2 linked regions of the Azoarcus sp. CIB genome follow. Each later gene encodes a partner of the first gene's protein in a complex. Links are inferred from orthologs where the notes say so. Each region holds a gene or a part of one and is shown in the gene's direction. Other genes may lie near its edges. The genes, in order: ybiB and obgE.

Region 1 (3,057 bases):
AGTCCTGCCCCTCCCCGCCGCTCATGCGTTCGAGGAGCTTCAGCATCGCGATCGAATCGTTCTCACCCAGCCCGCTGCCGACCATCGCATTGAGCATCTGCGCGGTCGCGGCCGAGGTCGGCAGCGCGAGGCCGAGGCGATGAGCCTCTTCCATCACGATGCGCAGGTCCTTCTGGTGCATCCACGCCTTGAAGCCGGGCTTGAAGTTGCGGTCGAGCATGCGCTGTCCGTGGTTCTCCAGCACGCGCGAATAGGCAAAGCCGCCGAGCAGCGCCTCGCGCACCTTGCCGGCATCGACGCCGCTCTTCCGCGCAAAGTTCATCGCCTCCGCCACGGCCGCGACGCCGACGCCGGTGAGGATCTGGTTGCACGCCTTCGCGACCTGGCCGGCGCCGCTCGCCCCGATCAGCGACACGGTCTTGCCCATCGCCTCGAACACAGGCTTCACGCGCTCGAACGCTGCCGCGTCACCTCCGACCATGATCGTGAGGTTCGCGTTGATTGCGCCGACTTCGCCGCCCGATACCGGCGCGTCCAGCATCTCGATGCCGCGCGCCTTGAGCTTCGCCGCGATGGCCTGCGCCGCGGCCGGGGCGATCGTGCTCATGTCGACGAAGATCAGCCCCGGGCGGGCGCCTTCCGCGACACCTTGGGGGCCGAGTGCGACGTGCTCGACGTCGGGCGCATCCGCGACCATCGTGATGACCACTTCGACGCGCGACGCGACCTCCGCCGCACTCGCGCAGTCGCCCGCGCCGGCGTCGAGCAGCGGCTGCATCGACTCGCGCCGACGACTCCACACATGCACCTTGTGACCGGCCTTCATCAGGTTCAGCGCCATCGGGCGCCCCATCAGGCCGAGGCCGACGAATCCGACTTCCATTTCGATTCTCCTGTGGCTGGAACGCGCATGGCGACGCATAATCTTCGCCATGACCTACGCCCCCATCATCAAGGAAATCGGCCGTGGCGCCAAGGGCGCGCGCGACCTCGACGCCGCCCAGGCGGAGCAGCTGTTCGGCGACATGCTGGACGGCAAGGTGCCGGACCTGGAGCTGGGCGCGATCGTCGTGTCGCTGCGCATCAAGAGCGAGTCGCGCGACGAGCTGCTGGGCTTCAAGCGCGCGATCGACGCCCGCTGCCCGCAGCTCGCGGTGCCGCCAGGCCCGCGCTGCGTGGTCCTGCCGACCTACAACGGCGCGCGCCGCCAGGCCAACCTGATGCCGCTCGTCGCGCTGCTGCTCGCGCGCGAAGGGGTGCCGGTGCTGATCCAGGGGCGGCACGATTTCGAGTCGCGCGTGAGTCCGTTCGAACTGCTCGCGGCGCTCGGCATCGGCGAAGCGCACCGCGAGCTCGCCGGAAAACGCATCGCCTGCCTGCGCCTGGACGAACTGCTGCCGGGGCTCGATCGCCTGCTCGCGCTGCGCCTACGCCTGGGCGTGCGGGGAAGCGGGCACACGATGGCGAAGCTTGTGGACCCATGCATCGGCCGCAGCGTGCGGGTGGTCGCGGTCACGCACCCGGAGTATGTCGAACGCATGAACGAACTCCTAATCGTGGACGGCGGACGGGCGCTGCTGATGCGCGGCACCGAGGGCGAGGCCTACGCGAATCCGCGCCGGCGGCCGGCGATGCAGGTGTTCCGTGATGGGGTCGCGGAGCTCGGCTGGACTGCGGAAGAAGGCGGCGCGCCGCCGCTGGACGGGCTGCCGGATGCGCCGGCGGTAGAAGAGAATGCCGCGCTGATCCGCGCGATGCTGGCCGGCGAGGTCCCGGTTCCGCAACCGGTGCTCGATCAGGCCGCGCTGCTCGTGCGGCTCGCCACCGAAGCCTGAACACGTCAGGAGGCGAGGGAATCGTAGGGCGGGAGGAGCGCAGCGCATCCCGCCAATCCAAGCGCGGGAATCCGCCCGACCGCCGCGTGGCGGGATACGCCTTCGGCTACTCCCGCCCTACGAAAGCTGAGTGCGCCCGGCAGGAGAGACCTCAACCGCGACGGAAGCTCAGGGAGGGGAAACTCCCGCCGCGGCTAAAGTCTCTCCTGCCGGGCGCAGGATCGTGGCTTGCGACTCGACCTCAGCCGGCGATCGGCGCGAACCGTCCGTCGCGGTAGTCCGCCAGCGCCTGGTGGATCTCGGCCTGCGTGTTCATCACGAAGGGGCCGTACTGCGCGATCGGCTCGCCCAGCGGGCGACCGGCGATCAGCAGCACGCGCGCCGGAACGTCGCCCGCTTCGATCACGACGCCATCCGCCGCCGCCTCGTTCGCGAGGATCGCCATGCGCTGCACCACCACCTGCGTGCCGGCGACCGTGACGTCACCGCGATACACGTAGATGAAGGCGTTGTGTTCCGTCGGCAGGGACTGCGCGAAGCGGGCGCCCGCGGGCAGATGGATGTCGAGGTAGATCGGCGCAGTGGCGTCTCGCGTCACCGCGCCTTCGACACCGTGGCTCCCGCCGGCGATCACGGTCACCTCGGCGCCGGCCGCGGTCGTGAAGGTCGGCAGCTCGCCCGCGGCGAAGTCCCGGTACCACGGCGCGCACATCTTGTCGCGCCCGGGCAGGTTCAGCCACAGCTGGAAGCCTTCCATCACGCCCTCTTCCTGCTCGGGCAGCTCCGAGTGAATCACGCCGCTGCCGGCCGTCATCCACTGCACGCCGCCGTTCTCGAGCAAGCCCTCGTGGCCCGCGCTGTCGCGGTGGCGCATGCGGCCGGCGATCATGTAGGTGACGGTCTCGAAGCCGCGGTGCGGATGGTCCGGGAAGCCCGCGATGTAGTCGCCCGGATCGTTGCTGCCGAAGGCGTCGAGCATCAGGAAGGGGTCGAGGCGACGCTGCAGCGGCTGGGTGAGCACGCGGGTGAGCTTCACGCCCGCCCCGTCGGAGGTGGCCTGCCCGGCCACGAGCCGTTCGACGCCGCGTGAGCGGGTGACGTCTTCGCTGCTGCGTTGCTGTTGCGTGTCAGACATGGTCTTGTCCTCCGTGTTGGGATCGGGGGTGCTCTCTGTATTTTTCCCGGCGGCAGATCTATGCGTCCGGCGTCCGGGTCGGCAAGG
Region 2 (3,201 bases), 700 kb from region 1 along the record:
GCTACCGGCGCCTGCGCCTAAGCGCTGATTTTCTTGACGATTCTTTGACCCATCGTGTAAAGTGCGCGATTCTTTGCAAACCCATCAACTGGAGCAACACCATGTACGCGGTGATAAAAACCGGCGGCAAGCAGTATCGCGTCGTCGCCGGCGAAAAGATCAAGGTAGAACAGATACCGGCAGACGTGGGCTCCGAAATCACCATCGACCAGGTTCTCATGGTCGGCGAGGGCGAGTCGGTCAAGATCGGCACCCCGGTGGTTTCCGGCGCCGCAGTGAAGGCCACCGTGGTTTCCCACGGCCGTCACGAAAAGATCACGATTTTCAAGATGCGCCGCCGCAAGCACTATCAGAAACACCAAGGCCATCGTCAGAACTACACCGAGCTTCGCATCGAAGCGATCTCGGTCTGAAGCCAAGGAGGTAATTCGTCATGGCACACAAAAAAGCTGGCGGTAGTTCCCGTAACGGCCGCGACTCGGAATCGAAACGACTTGGCGTGAAGCGCTACGGCGGCCAGTTCGTGCTCGCCGGCAATATCATCGTTCGCCAGCGCGGCACCGAATACCACCCGGGCGAGAACGTCGGCATCGGCAAGGACCACACCCTGTTCGCGCTGACGAACGGCACCGTGCAGTTCACCGTGAAGGGCGCGTTGCGTCGCCGCACGGTCGTGATCGTACCCGAAGCCGCCTGAGTTCCGGCGTCAAGGTTCGAAAAGCCCTATCCTTGCGGTAGGGCTTTTTTGTTTTTGCCATAGGCACTGCTGAGCACAGCACCATGAAGTTCATTGACGAAGCGCGTATCGAGGTCATGGCCGGCGACGGCGGCAGCGGTTCGGCCTCCTTCCGGCGCGAAAAATTCATTCCGCGCGGCGGCCCCGACGGCGGCGATGGCGGCCGTGGCGGCAGCATTTTCGCGGTGGCCGACCGCAACCTCAACACGCTGGTCGACTTCCGCTACACGCGCATGCATCGCGCACAACGCGGCGAGAACGGCGGCAACAAGGATTGCTACGGCAAGGGCGGCGAGGACATCACGCTGCGCATGCCAGTCGGCACCGTGATCACCGACTTCGAGAGCGGTGAGCTGATCGCCGACCTCAACGTCGATGGCAAGCGCGCGCTGATAGCCCGCGGCGGCAAGGGCGGCCTCGGCAACCTGCACTTCAAGTCGAGCGTGAACCGCGCCCCGCGCAAGCGCACCCTCGGCGAGGAAGGCGAGCGCCGCATGCTGCGCCTGGAGCTCAAGGTGCTGGCCGACGTCGGCCTGTTGGGCATGCCCAACGCCGGCAAGTCGACCTTCATCCGCTCCGTCTCGGCCGCCAAGCCGAAGGTCGCCGACTACCCCTTCACAACGCTCGCGCCCAACCTCGGCGTCGTGCGCACCGACGAGAATCGCAGCTTCGTCATCGCCGACATCCCCGGCCTGATCGAGGGCGCAGCCGAAGGAGCCGGTCTCGGACATCAGTTCCTGCGTCACCTGCAGCGCACCCGCGTGCTGCTGCACCTCGTCGACCTCGCGCCCTTCGACCCGGAGGCCGATCCCGTGCATGACGCAAAGGCGATCGTCGAGGAACTGCGCAAGTACGACGAGTCGCTCTACAACAAGCCGCGCTGGCTCGCCCTGAACAAGCTGGACCTGATCCCCGAAGAAGAGCGCGCCGAACGCGTCGCCGCCTTCCTCGAGGCCTATGGCCCGGTGGATAGTCACTTCGAGATTTCCGCCCTCACCGGCGACGGCGTCCGTCCGCTGATCTTCGCGATCCAGGACTTCCTCGACGCCGACCGCGCCCAGGCCGAAGCCGAGCGCGCAGCCCACGCCGCCGAGGAAGCCCGACTCGCCGCCGAAGCCGAAGCCCGCGCCGAGGCTGCCTACCAAGCCCGTCTCCAGGCTGCCCTCGCAGAAGAAGAGGACGGGGACGAGGATGGGGAGGAGGACGGAGACGACCTCGATGAAGAGAACCGCCCGGAGAAATCCGGCAGCTGAGCCCGAATCCGGCCTCGCGCCGGAACACCCTCCCCGTTAGCCCACGCCTGCCGTCACAGATCATGCGAAACAAGATCCGCAACGCGCGCCGCCTGGTGGTCAAGGTCGGCAGCGCCCTCGTCACCAACAACGGCGCCGGCCTCGACAAGGCCGCGATGGCGGACTGGGCTCGCCAGTTCGCCGCCTTGCGCGACTCCGGCAAGCAGGTCCTGCTGGTGTCCTCCGGCGCCATCGCGGCCGGCATGCAGCGCCTGGGCTGGACGAAACGCCCACACGAGATGCACAAGCTGCAGGCCGCCGCGGCGGTTGGGCAAATGGGCCTCGTCGAAGCCTACGAGGACGCCTTCTCGCGCCACGGCATCCGCACCGCACAGATCCTGCTGACGCATGACGATCTCGCCGACCGCAAACGCTACCTCAATGCACGCTCGACTCTGACGACGTTGCTCGAGCTTGGGGTCGTGCCGATCATCAACGAGAACGACACCATCGTCACCGACGAGATCAAGTTCGGCGACAACGACACGCTGGGCGCGCTGGTCGCGAACCTCATCGAAGCGGACGCGCTGATCATCCTCACCGACCAGAAGGGCCTCTACACGGCCGATCCGCGCCAGGATCCGGCGGCGACGCTGGTTTCCGAAGGACGCGCCGAGGACCGCGCCTACGAGGCCATGGCAGGCGGCGCGGGCTCCGGCATCAGCAAAGGCGGCATGATCACGAAGATCCGCGCCGCCCAGCGCGCCGCCCGCAGCGGCGCCCACACCTGCATCGCCAGCGGGCAAGAAGCCGACGCGCTGGTGCGCCTCGGCCAGGGCGAAGCGCTGGGGACCCTGCTCTACGCCACCAGTTCGCCGCTGCAGGCGCGCAAGCAGTGGCTCGCCGACCACCTGCAGCTCGCAGGCGACCTCGTCATCGACGACGGCGCCGTGTCGGCGCTGCGCAGCGGGCGCAGCCTGCTGCCGGTGGGCGTGATCGAGGTGCGCGGCGACTTCGAACGCGGCTCGGCGGTCGCCTGCCGCACGCCGTCGGGCGAGGAGATCGGCCGCGGGCTGGTCAACTACAGCAGCACCGAATGCCGCCGCGTGGCGCGCAGACCCAGCACCGAGATCGAGCCCTTGCTCGGCTACATCGACGAGCCGGAACTGATCCACCGCGACAACATGGTGTTGCGCTAATCCCCTGACGCCGGAACGGCTGCACCGCCGCCCG

What was found.
Region 2: the proteins of ybiB (region 1) and obgE are in contact, whole or in part, in a crystal structure (PDB 8BFT), measured with the Escherichia coli proteins. The link is inferred for Azoarcus sp. CIB from one-to-one orthologs.

The regions. Positions count from the first base shown.
Region 1 is NZ_CP011072.1:4,438,391-4,441,447, forward strand. The notes cover bases 144-2,883. They hold ybiB (DNA-binding protein YbiB), read left to right. Parts: upstream 144-932; coding sequence 933-1,835; downstream 1,836-2,883. Other genes in these bases: AzCIB_RS19890 (2-hydroxy-3-oxopropionate reductase), read right to left, coding at 144-883; AzCIB_RS19900 (pirin family protein), read right to left, coding at 2,077-2,883. Also shown: more of AzCIB_RS19890, read right to left, coding at 1-143; more of AzCIB_RS19900, read right to left, coding at 2,884-2,970.
Region 2 is NZ_CP011072.1:3,741,522-3,744,722, forward strand. What follows is about bases 1-2,884. They hold obgE (GTPase ObgE), read left to right. Parts: upstream 1-780; coding sequence 781-1,989; downstream 1,990-2,884. Other genes in these bases: rplU (50S ribosomal protein L21), read left to right, coding at 102-413; rpmA (50S ribosomal protein L27), read left to right, coding at 434-697; proB (glutamate 5-kinase), read left to right, coding at 2,052-2,884. In the rest of the region: more of proB, read left to right, coding at 2,885-3,167; AzCIB_RS16690 (type II secretion system protein), read right to left, coding at 3,164-3,201. UniProt on the Escherichia coli protein: An essential GTPase which binds GTP, GDP and possibly (p)ppGpp with moderate affinity, with high nucleotide exchange rates and a fairly low GTP hydrolysis rate.